3 regions of the Shewanella donghaensis genome follow, and region 3 is predicted to be linked to each of the others. Evidence: predicted binding sites of a transcription regulator. Region 3 holds the regulator's gene; each other region holds the start of a gene.

Region 1 (4,297 bases), 920 kb from region 3:
CGCTTACCGACAACTGATTTACTGCAAGCGGAAATTGATTTTGCACTTGAGTTGGTTAATGACCAAATGTCGACGTACAGGCCTAAATCTGAGCTATCTCAATTTAATATGCTTACCGTTAATCAAAGTTTAACGGTATCAGCTGATACGATTACTGTGTTCAAAGAAGGCCTTCGCCTTTATGATACAACTAATGGTGCATTGGATATCACCTTAGGGCCACTGATTAATTTATGGGGTTTTGGACCTGATAAGCGTCCTACAGAAATACCAACCCCTGAACAAATAGCGCGCGTAAAAGACAAAGCGGATATTAACGGTTTTAATATTAAAGGTTTAAAACTGACTAAAACCAATCCAGATATCTATGTTGATCTATCATCTCTTGCTAAAGGCTACGGGGTTGATAAAATTGCTAGTCTATTGAACAAATACAATGTTGATGGTTACCTAGTTGAAATCGGCGGCGAGATCAGTGTCAAAGGTGTCAAAAATGACGGTTCTCCTTGGCGTATTGCGGTAGAAAAACCGTCAACTGAAGGTGCTGTTATCCAGCAAGTTGTAGAACCTGGCAACATGGCGTTAGCGACATCGGGTGATTATAGAATTTACTATGAAGAAAACGGCGAACGTTTTTCTCATTTGATAGACCCGAGAACGGGGTATCCGATTAAGCATAAATTAGCGTCGGTAACCGTTTTACATCCAAGCAGTATGACAGCTGATGCGTACGCAACAGCAATGATGGTACTAGGTACGGAAGAGTCTTTAGCGTTAGCGGACCGTGAAAAATTACCGGTAATGCTAATTGAAAAAGATGAAGATAATTATGAAGTTTTTTATAGTGAAGCATTTGCGCCTTACATTCGTTAATCGCATTTGAATGTCTATATGATGACAAAATTAAGTTGGAGATGTTTATGAGTACCTTTATCGCAGCCTTTGTAGTGTTGTTATTATTCTTTTTATTGATGTCAGTCGGCTATATCGTTAAGCGTAAAGCTGTAGAAGGTAGCTGTGGTGGATTAGGCGTTTTGGGCATTGAGAAAGCCTGTGATTGTGATGATCCTTGCGACAAGCGTAAACGCAGAATGGCTGAAGCTGAACGAGAAGCAAAGCTAAATCAAAACCGCATTATTTAGCTCAGGCTTGGTTACGTAAATTATCTGCGTTAATCAGTTAGTTTAGTCGCCTCGAACCAGTATTAAGCCCACTTCAAGTGGGCTTTTTTGCAGCCGATACAAAATTTACAAAACTAATTTAAGTTAACATCTACAGACATTATTGGGACCTATGTCACCTTGGTATAATTGGTGCTATAGCTAGAGGCGTGATTCTATTAGGAAATCTCCCCGTGACTTTAAAGCTAAGCTAGATAATAACCTAAGTTATAATGATAATGGTTATCAATACTAAGCTTATGATATTAAAGGGAATTTGTTTTTAGGCTCTACATGTACTATTCTATTGGAAATTGATCCAGATCAATCTAGCATCTTAAGGACAAAATCATGAAAGGCCATCCAAAAGTTATTAGTCAGCTTAATCGCGTACTGACATGTGAGCTCACTGCCATTAACCAATATTTCTTGCACGCGCGTATGTTTAAGCATTGGGGTTTAGAAAATCTTAATGAAAAAGAATACAAAAAATCTATTCAAGATATGAAGCATGCTGACAAGTTAATTGAACGCGTTTTATTTTTGGAAGGTTTACCTAACCTTCAGCAACTCGACAAGCTACGTATTGGTGAGCATTGTGAGGAAATGCTGGATTGTGATGAGCAAGCCGTCGTTGAGCAATTAGCTATTTTACGTGATTCAATCAAGCTATGTGAAGCTGAGCGTGACTATGTGACTCGTGATTTATTAGAAGACTTACTCGAAGATGAAGAAGAGCATCTTGATTGGATCGAATCTCAAAAAGAACTGATTAACCAAACCGGTATTCAGAACTACCTTCAATCACAAATTAAAGATTAATAGGAAGCCAAAATGAAAGGTAATCCAGAAGTTATTGCAGCTTTAAATGCATTATTAACCGGTGAGTTGTCAGCAATGGATCAATACTTTGTGCATGCACACATGTACGAAGATTGGGGATTTGATGAGCTTTATACGCGTATCTTACATGAGTCAGATGACGAGAAAGCCCACGCAGCCAAATTAGTACAACGTATTTTATTTTTAGAAGGTACACCTGACGTAGCAAGCCGTGAAGCACTTAACATCGGTAAAGATGTTGAAGAAATGCTGAAAAACGATTTGAACTACGAATATCAGGTAGCTGATCATTTACGTGAAGTCATTGCCTTGTGTGAAGCAAAAGGTGATTTCCAATCCCGTGAAATTTTAGAAGTATTGCTAGATGATACCGAGTCAGATCATATGTACTGGCTAGAAAAACAAATTCGATTAATTGATCGCGTTGGTTTACAGAATTACCTACAGACTAAAATGTAAAAGTCTGTAGTGTGATTATAAAGCCCAGCTCATGCTGGGCTTTTTTGTATCATTTTTAAGCGCTGTCGGCTGCTAGTGATTACTTTTGTAGCATTAACCACAACTTTCATACCACACTGTTTATTTATACAGTGTTAAGTGTACAGTCCATTATTAATTCGCTATTATTGACTTTATTATGTTCTTACTTTGGTCTGGTATAACTACTCACTATGGCAAACACACTTCGTAAAATCATTCACATTGATATGGACTGCTATTTTGCAGCAGTCGAGATGCGTGATTTTCCTGAATTACGGGGCAAACCCATTGCTGTGGGTGGTAGAAGTGACCGTCGAGGGGTGATCAGTACCTGCAGTTACGAAGCGCGGCAATTTGGTGTTCGCTCTGCCATGTCGAGTTATCATGCCTTAAAGCTCTGTCCTGATTTAATTTTAGTCCCAGGACGAATGGATGTTTATAAGTCTGTATCAGTGCAAATTCGTGAGATTTTCCACCGCTATACTGATTTGGTTGAGCCTTTATCACTGGACGAAGCTTACCTTGATGTTACTGATTGCGATGAATGTAAGGGTAGCGCCACTCTGATAGCGGAAGCTATTCGTGCTGAAATTTTCCAAGTGACTGGATTGACCGCTTCAGCAGGCGTTGCACCGATAAAGTTTCTCGCCAAAATCGCCTCCGATTTAAATAAACCTAATGGCCAATATGTGATTACACCCGATGAGATCACAGCATTCGTTAATCCATTGGCATTAAAAAAAATACCTGGGGTGGGTAAAGTCACCTCTGCTAAGTTATCAGCGCTTGGACTTGAAACTTGTGATGATGTTCAGCGGTATCCTAGTGATAAATTGATTGCAGCGTTCGGCAAGTTTGGCCGAGTATTAATTGAGCGTTCACAGGGCATTGACCCTCGGCAAATCAGTCCAAACAGAGTAAGGAAATCAGTGGGCGTTGAAACCACATTGGCGCAGGATATTTATAGCTTAGAGCAATGTAATAATGTTATGCCGCAACTCATTCAAGAGCTGATTACTCGGGTACACCGAAGTGCGAAAGACCGACAAATACATAAACAAGTGGTCAAGCTTAAGTTTAATGATTTTAAGCAAACAACGATTGAACATCGCAGTGATGAAATTTCGATTAACTTGTTTCAGACATTGTTAACTCAAGCATTAGAGCGAGCCAACGAGCGAGGGATTAGGTTAATTGGTGTCAGTGTTGGTTTGGCTGATAATAGTCTGTCTGAAGTGTTACCAGATGATAATAATGAGCAGTTAGATTTACAGTTTTAATTAGAAACTTATATATACAAAAAGGCTGCCTTATCTTATATCAAGAATAGGGCAGCCTTTTTATTAAACTCGCTTAGTACTAGCAAAGTAAAACTTAACTTTGAAGATTAACCTTTTGCTGGAATACGCTCTAATACCGCAAGCAGTAGTTCCCAGTATTGACCAACAGTGGTGATATTAACCTTCTCATCAGGGCTATGTGGGTAACGAATGGTTGGACCAATTGAAACCATATCCATTGTTGGGTAAGGCTCTTTGAATAAACCACACTCAAGACCTGCATGAATGACCATGATGGTTGGGTCTTTCTTGTATATGTCATTGTAAGTATCACGAACAATTGCCATTACTGGTGAACTGTTATCAGGCTTCCAACCAGGGTATGCACCTGATAAGTCGATACTCGCGCCAGAAAGGTTTGCCAATGCCGTTAATTGAGTCTCAATTTGAACACGGCCAGAATCAATCAACGAACGAATAAGACATAGCACTTCAACTGATTCGTTTTCAGTATTGATAACACCCAGATTAAGT
Region 2 (4,297 bases), 2.0 Mb from region 3:
TAACTTGATGTTATTGGCTTATTTTTACGTGGTTTATTTTGTATAAATTTGATTAGTTTAGTTATGATTAACCTAGCCCAGTTAACTTTAGCTACTTTTTACCAGCAGTACGTTTTACCTTACCTGCACTCTTTGTAGCGTTATTACTTGTCGAGCTTTTAGCTGCTGAATTTTTAGTTGAGGTAGCTTTGCGCTTGTAACCATTATTAGCCGCACCGCGGCTCTTCTTATACTTACTTTTATATCCAGGCCCTGCGATCCCTTGTAAAGCAGTAGGCAATTGGTTGGAGGCTTGCTCAATCAATTGATGTAACTGAGTCAATAATGGCTCCATGAAGGCATCATATCTGAGCTGCTTTTGGCTTATCGCATCCAGACTACTTTCCCATAATGCCGTCATATCAGGTGTAGTAGCGCTCTCAGGTAAAGAATTAATCAATCCAACGCCTACTGGGGTGGCGATAATCGATTTACCCTGCCTCAATAAATACCCGCGATTAAAGAGTAATTCAATAATACCTGCCCGAGTGGCCTCGGTACCAAGGCCGTCGGTGTCTTTTAAAATTTTCTTCACTTCACTATTGGTAACATAGCGATTAATCCCTGTCATTGCGCCGAGCAAAGTCGCATCAGTAAAATGCTTTGGTGGTTGGGTTATTTTTTCAAGTAATTGCCCACGTTCACAATGCAGAATTTGGCCCTTAGCCAGTGGTGGTAATGTCGCTAGCTCATCATTTTCAGTTTCTTGTTTATCTGCATTTTTTGAAAACAGCACTTTCCAACCTAATGACAGTTCGACCTTGGCTTTAGTGGTAAATAGCCCACCAGCAATAGTGACTTCTACAACCGTCTCATCGTAAATATAAGCAGGATAAAACTGGGCTAGGTATTGTCTTGCAACATGAGAATATATTTGCGCTTCTCTGGTTGACAGATTTGAAAGGTTTGTTACTTTTTCCGTTGGAATTATTGCATGGTGGGCATCAACTTTTTTATCATTCCACGCTTTAGATTTAAGCTTAGCATTAGGCGAATCAGCCTTAGAAGTTAAGCCAGCATCATTGCTTAACACAGCACGAATAACTTGTGGTGCAAGGCCATGTTGTTCTGCAGGTAAGTAACGACTATCCGAACGAGGGTAGGTAATTAATTTATGTCTTTCATATAAGCTCTGACAGGTATCAAGCACTTCTTTGGCGCTCATACCAAACCGTTTTGCGGCATCAATTTGAAGACTTGATAAACTATAAGGCAACGGTGGGTTTTGACGTTTATTCTTTGATTCTAGCTTAGTGACTTCACCCGGTTTATTGGCAATACGCCCAACTACGTTTTCTGCTAAGCCTTTGGCTAATACTCTGCCTTCTTCATCCATATATGGCTGACAGGCTTCACTGGGTTTCCACTTAGCGGTAAAAGTTTGTTGTTTGTCTGTGAGTAAATGAGCCAAGACTTCATAGAATGCTTTAGGTTGAAAATGAGCAATCTCTTCATCTCGTCTCACTACCAACCCTAACACTGGCGTTTGCACGCGGCCAACTGACAGTACACCTTGATAACCTACTTTTTTACCTTGGATAGTATAAGCACGGGTCATATTCATACCGTAGAGCCAATCAGCGCGACTACGAGCTAAAGCTGATGTCGATAGAGGTACAAACTCTTTATTGGTTCGCATCTGCCCTAAGGCGCGTTTAACGGCTGATGGGTTAAGGTCACTAATCAGTAAACGTTGAGTTTGAGCAAGCTTGTCTGCCTTGACACCAGCATGGGATATCACTTCATCAACCAGTAACTGCCCTTCTCTATCAGGATCGCCTGCGTTAACTAAACTCGATGCCTGTTTGATGAGTTTTTTTAACGTACTGAGCTGAGTCCGAGTATTGGTTTTGGGTTTTAGCTTCCACTTAGCAGGCACGATAGGTAAATGGGCTAGTTGCCATGATTTATAAGCGGGATCGTAGGCATCTGGTTCAGCCTGCTCTAATAAATGTCCAATACACCAAGAAACACAATCACCATTTGCACTCATTATAAAACCATCACCTTTTTTATGAGGTTTTGGTAATACGTCAGCAATCGCGCGGCCTAAACTCGGTTTTTCAGCAATGTAGAGGATCATAAATTTATTATACTTTTAAAGCACTGTATGAAATTACAGTACAATTTAGCCCAGACCTTAATTAACTGCAACCGTTTTACTTTAACGCGAGAAGATATTTGGGTAAAAAATGGTAATTTATTAAGAACGACCAAAAGCTCAAAATGCAAAAAAGCCAGCAAACTGCTGGCTTTTCATCAAAAATCTAGCCTAGAAAACGTTTAAGGATGACACACGTTATGCATTTCTAAGTTAGTACCAATATCTTTACTATTGGCTTTTGCATCATCATTACGTAACTGAGTAAGGTGATCTAAGTAAGCTTGATCAACATCGTTGGTAATGTACTGCCCATCAAATACAGACGTTTCAAAACGCTTAATTTCAGGGTTTTCCATACCGACAGCATCAACCAAGTCCGTTAAGTCTTGGAAAATAATACCATCCGCGCCAATGATTTTAGCAATTTCATCTGCGTCACGACCGTGAGCAATTAGCTCATTGGTGGTTGGCATATCAATACCATAAACATTTGGGAAACGAATTTCAGGTGCAGCAGAAGCAAAGTAAACTTTCTTTGCGCCAGCATCACGTGCCATTTCAATGATTTGTTCAGAAGTGGTACCACGAACAATTGAATCATCCACAAGCAACACGTTTTTGCCTTCAAATTCAGTTTTGATTGCGTTAAGTTTGCGACGAACAGATTTCTTACGCTCTTGTTGACCCGGCATAATGAAAGTACGGCCAATATAACGATTTTTAACAAAACCTTGACGGTAAGGCAGTTCCATACAGCGGGCAATTTCAAGGGCGATATCGCAAGATGTTTCAGGAATAGGGATAACAACATCAATGTCATGATCTTCCCATTCTTTCTGAATTTTCGCGCCTAATTTAGCCCCCATATTTACACGGCTAGCATATACCGACATTTTATCGATAGTCGAATCCGGACGCGCAAAGTAAACAAATTCAAAAATACAAGGTGAGTAGCTAGGCTCAACAGCACATTGGCGAGTAAACAACTGACCATCAAGTGAAATATAAACCGCTTCACCTGGTGCTACATCGCGCATGACTTCAAAGCCAACAGCATCGAGTGCAACACTTTCCGATGCAACCATGTATTCAGTGCCCGTTGGTGTTTCATGCTTACCTAACACTAATGGACGAATACCAAATGGGTCGCGAAATGCCACTAAACCTTGGCCAATGATCATGGCTGCTGCTGCATAAGCACCGCGGGTTTGCGCGTGTACTTTTGCCACAGCATCAAATACTTCATCAGCGCTCAACGTTAAGCTGCGCGTTTCTTGAAGTTCATTAGCAAGTAAGTTTAATAACACTTCTGAATCAGAGGTGGTATTCACATGACGACGCTTTTTAACCAGCCCTTCAGCAAGTTCAACTGTATTAGTTAAGTTACCGTTGTGGGCTAAGGAAATACCAAATGGCGAGTTAACATAAAAAGGTTGAGCTTCTGATGCACTAGAGCTACCCGCAGTTGGATAACGAACGTGCCCAATACCTGCATTACCTTGAAGGCGCTGCATATGCTTAATTTCGAATACGTCTTTAACGAGTCCATTTGCCTTACGTAAACGAAATGCACTTTTGTCCACAGTCACGATACCTGCTGCATCTTGACCACGGTGCTGAAGCACGGTCAACGCATCATAAATGGTTTGATTAACCGATGACTGACCAACTATTCCGACGATACCACACATGGGTAAGCTTCCTCATTGTAAGATGTTTTATATTTATATTTTGGGTACAAAGCTGGAGGTGTTTTCCAAATAGTCAAAAAACCACTGAATAACCACACCAAATTGGGGTACAAGTTCTGAATCCGTCCACCAGTCTTGACTTGAAGCACCGGTAAAAGCATCCATGAAAAATAATAGTGCGCTGACGATTAACGCCCCGCGTATTGCGCCAAAACAAAGGCCAAGTACACGATCGGTACCTGATAAACCTGTTTTGGAGACTAACTGACCTAATACGTAGTTAACTAGGGCACCAAGTAGCAGTGTTGCGATAAATAAAATAGCAATAGCAACGCCGTTACGCAGCATCTCGTCGTTCATCTGAGTTAGGTGAACAGCAAGATCTTGATAAAATTGGCTAGCAATAAAAAAAGCAGCGAACCATACCACTAGGGACATGGCTTCTTTGGCAAATCCGCGTATC
Region 3 (4,297 bases):
TACCTTGATTGACTTCAAAGTGATCAGTACCAGAAATCAATTGCTGCTCAACAAATAAATCAAGAACATGATCAACATACGTCGTTAAATCTTTAATGCCCATAAACAGTTCAGCTTTCAATAATGGGTAAAAGTCTTTAACAATTTGCTGTATTTTCTCGCGATTAAATTCTTCATATTGCACCAAACAGCTTGCTACTAAAGAAGGTACTGCCATTAGATGAATAATGTTATTGCGATAATAGCTCATGGCAATGACTGATTTATCATCAATAGAAATGATTTCGCCCATTGCATCTGTCGTTGAAGTGAACTTATTCAATGATAAACACTGTTCAACTAAATCATGAGATGAACCATCAGCAACAGACGCATACTGAGTGTATGGCACATCTTTTAAGATTTTAAGATATAAATCTAATTGTCTCTCAAGCTCGGTACGCTCTAATGCATTTTGCTCTGATGCCAATAACACCATGCTGGTTAATGTCACTGAACTCGCAGCGGCTGCACCATTGATGTTAGTCATGACTTTATTCGCCAGTACATTAACCGCAGGCGTTAACCATGAAGGCTTTTGATCTGGGTCTTTGGCAATCTCTTCACGCCAATTAGGCGATTGTTCATTCAAGAAATTTTGCACATTAATCGGCTCACCAAAATTGACATAACCTTGACCAAAGTTACCTAATTTACGCAATGCTCCAAATACCTGCCAAACGGATTCTTTTTGCTTTTTCTTGCCGCTTAACTCTTTGTGATAAGTCGACACTTCCATCACATGGTCATAGCCTAAATAAACAGGCACCAGAGTGACTGGGCGTTCGATTCCGCGCAGTACACAGTTAACCGTCATCGCTAACATGCCAGTTTTAGGCGCTAATAAACGACCGGTACGCGAACGACCACCTTCAGTGAAGTATTCAACCGAATAGCCTTTAGCAAATAGCTGATCTAAGTATTCACGGAATACCGCGGTATAAAGTTTGTTGCCGTTAAAACTACGGCGAATAAAGAATGCACCACCACGGCGGAACATAGGCCCTGCAGGCCAGAAATTCAAATTAATACCTGCGGCAATATGCGGCGGCACCATACCTTGGTAATACAGTATGTATGAAAGCAGTAAGTAATCCATATGGCTACGATGACACGGCACATAAACAATTTCGTGACCATCATGATGCAGTTTACGCACTTGCTCAGCACTTTTAATGCTAATACCACTGTATAACTTGTTCCACAGCCAAGTGAGAAAACGCTCTGCAATACGGACTAAGCTATCAGAGTAATCTGCAGCAACTTCATCTAAATATTCAATCGCTTTTTCGCGGGCTTTTTCTTCTGATATTTTTTTGTTAACCGCTTCTTCTTTAATCGCTTTAGTGATCGCCTCAGATTTTAATAATGAGTTGAACATCGCTTGGCGATTCGGCAGTTGCGGGCCCGTCATCACTTTACGTTGACGTCTAAAGTGAACCCGTGCAACACGAATAAGCTTGTGAGCAATACTGACGTCAGTACCATGTTCATCAGCCATATAGCGTAATGACATCGCATTTGAAAACTGCACAAAGCTGTGACGGCCTAAAAACAAAATCATCAACCATTTACGCAGCCAAGTTGGATTTTCACGCTCAAAAACAGCAGCAGTGATGGTATCGTCTTCTTTACCAGGAATACGTCCCCAATATAGGCTAACCGGAACCAACTGAATATCTAGCTCATTATTTTTCTTATGTAATGTTAGTAGCTTTGTGAAATTATCCACAAACTTATCGCCACTTAAACGTTTACCAAACAAAGGTTTACGACCTTCAACACACACAATTCTCGGTGTATTTAAACCATCTACGTCTAGTCTCTCATAGGGGCTCGGTAAGCCGTATTTAGCCGTCACTTCATTTAAAGCAGCAATATCACTGAGTGATTCTGTCTTCATTACATAGACCACTGGTTTATCTGGGTCTAAGTTCAGATCGGCAAATGGATCCTCTGGCACAACAACAGTGTGCACCATGAGTTTTTGTATCCAACGTAATGATTTTGCAATGATTGAATCAGGTTTTAACATGAGTGTTCGCATTTTCAACATCAATTTATTGCGCATAGAATACCAGATTCTTGTTCAGATTCCCTAACCTACATTAATTGTAAAAATTAATGGTTAATACTTGCACGATTAAAAATACTGTATATAATGACAGTCACTGTATATAAAAACAGGAATCAATATGAGACCTTTAACGCCACGCCAAGCTGAAATATTAGAGCTTATTAAATGTAATATCGCCGAAACTGGTATGCCACCGACTCGTGCAGAAATTGCTACTCGATTAGGCTTTAAAAGTGCTAATGCTGCAGAAGAGCATTTAAAAGCGCTCGCCAAAAAAGGCTGTATTGAAATTATTCCTGGTACCTCTCGCGGTATTCGTATGGTGCAAGTTGAAGAGGAAGTTGAAGCAGGCTTACCGCTTATCGGCCAAGTGGCTGCAGGTGAACCCATCCTTGCTCAGGAACATGTTGAACAGTATTTCCAAGTTGACCCAGAAATGTTTAAACCCAATGCCAATTTTTTACTACGTGTTCGTGGCGACAGTATGAAAGATATTGGTATTTTAGAGGGTGATTTACTCGCTGTGCATAAAATGCAAACAGCGACCAATGGTCAAGTTGTTGTTGCACGTTTAGAAGACGACGTCACCGTTAAAAGATTTGAAAAGAAAGGCAATATTATCTATCTGCATGCAGAGAATGATGAATATGAGCCAATTAAAGTAGATTTAAACTGCCAAAACCTAACGATTGAAGGGCTTGCTGTTGGCGTTATTCGTAATGGAGGTTGGTTATGAACACATTAATAGGTAATGCACCCCGTCATCCAGGTTTATGGGTTGATATGGTCTCTGACTCAATACCAGTAAAACAAGGTATTGAAACTAAGCGCACCCAGAACCAAGGCTTAACAGAGTTAACGCAATTATGTAGTGAACTCGCGGTTTTAAGTCAGCAAGGTCGTTGGATTGTGCTGATTAATGCGCCACATATCGGCTATAAACAAATCCTTGCCAATGCTAATGTTCGCATGGACAGAGTTTTGTTGGTTCATACCAAAGATGAAGTTGAAACACTGTGGGCAATGGAAAAAGCACTGACAAGTGGTACGTCAAGTGCAGTAATTACTTGGACGACACCATTAGATTCTCGCGATAATCGCCGCATTCAGTTGGTTGCCAAAAGCGCTTTAGCTCAAGGGCTAATTATTGAAGATGTAAATACTCACTTACGTGATGAGCAAACATTATCAGCGACTTCAGCAACAACAAATACATTAAATCTGGCTTCTTTTCACTAAGAAAGCACTGATAAAAAAGCCCTTCACTTTGGTGAGGGGCTTTTTTTTCGCTTTTATTCAGCAAATTAGATGTAAAAGTGATCTTGATCAATATTTAAACTCCAAGTAGTGTAGTTAACAAGAAGGTAACAATTGTTGTGACTTTCGAGTAATAAATGATAGACGGCGACAAACGCTATAAAAGATTGAGCTGGTACCATGCGGTATAGAAAGCCTTGAATGTAAAGCGTCAAATAAAATTGATAAGTTCAGTATTAGGTACAAGTGTGGCAGCGTAAAACCATAAAATAATTGAGTTTTCAAGCTCAAAGCCACCGTGTACTTTGAAAAGATCAAACTTTTTCGGGAATGAAAAGTTTGCATAGAGCAGAGTATTACTGTGTGGCTTTTCTTTGTAATTGCATTTCGCAATTAGCAGAGGAGTAGTCTTGTGAAGCGAATGTTGTACGGATTAATGGTGGCGTTGCTTGCAGCCCCACTCACTGCGGCTGAAATGCCACTAAACATGACTCAAGGTGTGACAGATATCAGTGGTAAGGTTTATGACCTTCACATGATAATTTTATATATCTGTTGTGCCATTGGTGTTGTGGTCTTTGGGATCATGATTTATTCGATGATCTATCACAGAAAATCAAAAGGTGCTGTTGCAGCAGACTTTCACGATAGTACCAAAGTTGAAATAGCTTGGACTGTATTGCCATTTGTCATTCTTATCGGCATGGCCATTCCAGCAACGAAAACTTTGATTGCGATGGAAGATCCTAGCGATGCAGAACTGACCATCAAAATAACCGGCTCACAATGGAAATGGCATTACAGCTATTTTAATGAAGACGTCGAGTTTTTCAGCTTACTTTCAACCCCTGCGGCGCAAATCACAGGTACCGAAGCTAAAACGGAGACTTACTTATTAGAAGTAGATAAGCCGTTAGTTTTGCC

The links. Region 3 encodes LexA, which represses DNA repair genes until DNA is damaged. Its sites were predicted from a motif close to TACTGTATNNNNATACAGTA; they were not measured.
Region 1: dinB (DNA polymerase IV) is a predicted target of LexA. The motif match lies at 2,577-2,596, and genes of this name have one in related genera.
Region 2: FPK91_RS20830 (DNA topoisomerase III) is a predicted target of LexA. The motif match lies at 2,144-2,163, and genes of this name have one in related genera.

The regions. Positions count from the first base shown of each region.
Region 1 is NZ_CP041783.1:2,015,378-2,019,674, reverse strand. It holds gene FPK91_RS08645 (FAD:protein FMN transferase) at 1-873, shown strand, start outside; gene nqrM ((Na+)-NQR maturation NqrM) at 921-1,142, shown strand; gene bfr (bacterioferritin) at 1,512-1,982, shown strand; gene bfr (bacterioferritin) at 1,995-2,462, shown strand; gene dinB (DNA polymerase IV) at 2,675-3,763, shown strand; gene FPK91_RS08620 (aminoacyl-histidine dipeptidase) at 3,871-4,297, opposite strand, start outside.
Region 2 is NZ_CP041783.1:4,893,823-4,898,119, reverse strand. It holds gene FPK91_RS20830 (DNA topoisomerase III) at 92-2,122, opposite strand; gene purF (amidophosphoribosyltransferase) at 2,323-3,834, opposite strand; gene FPK91_RS20820 (CvpA family protein) at 3,868-4,297, opposite strand, start outside.
Region 3 is NZ_CP041783.1:2,937,559-2,941,855, forward strand. It holds gene plsB (glycerol-3-phosphate 1-O-acyltransferase PlsB) at 1-2,074, opposite strand, end outside; gene lexA (transcriptional repressor LexA) at 2,235-2,852, shown strand; gene FPK91_RS12460 (cell division inhibitor SulA) at 2,849-3,355, shown strand; gene coxB (cytochrome c oxidase subunit II) at 3,786-4,297, shown strand, end outside.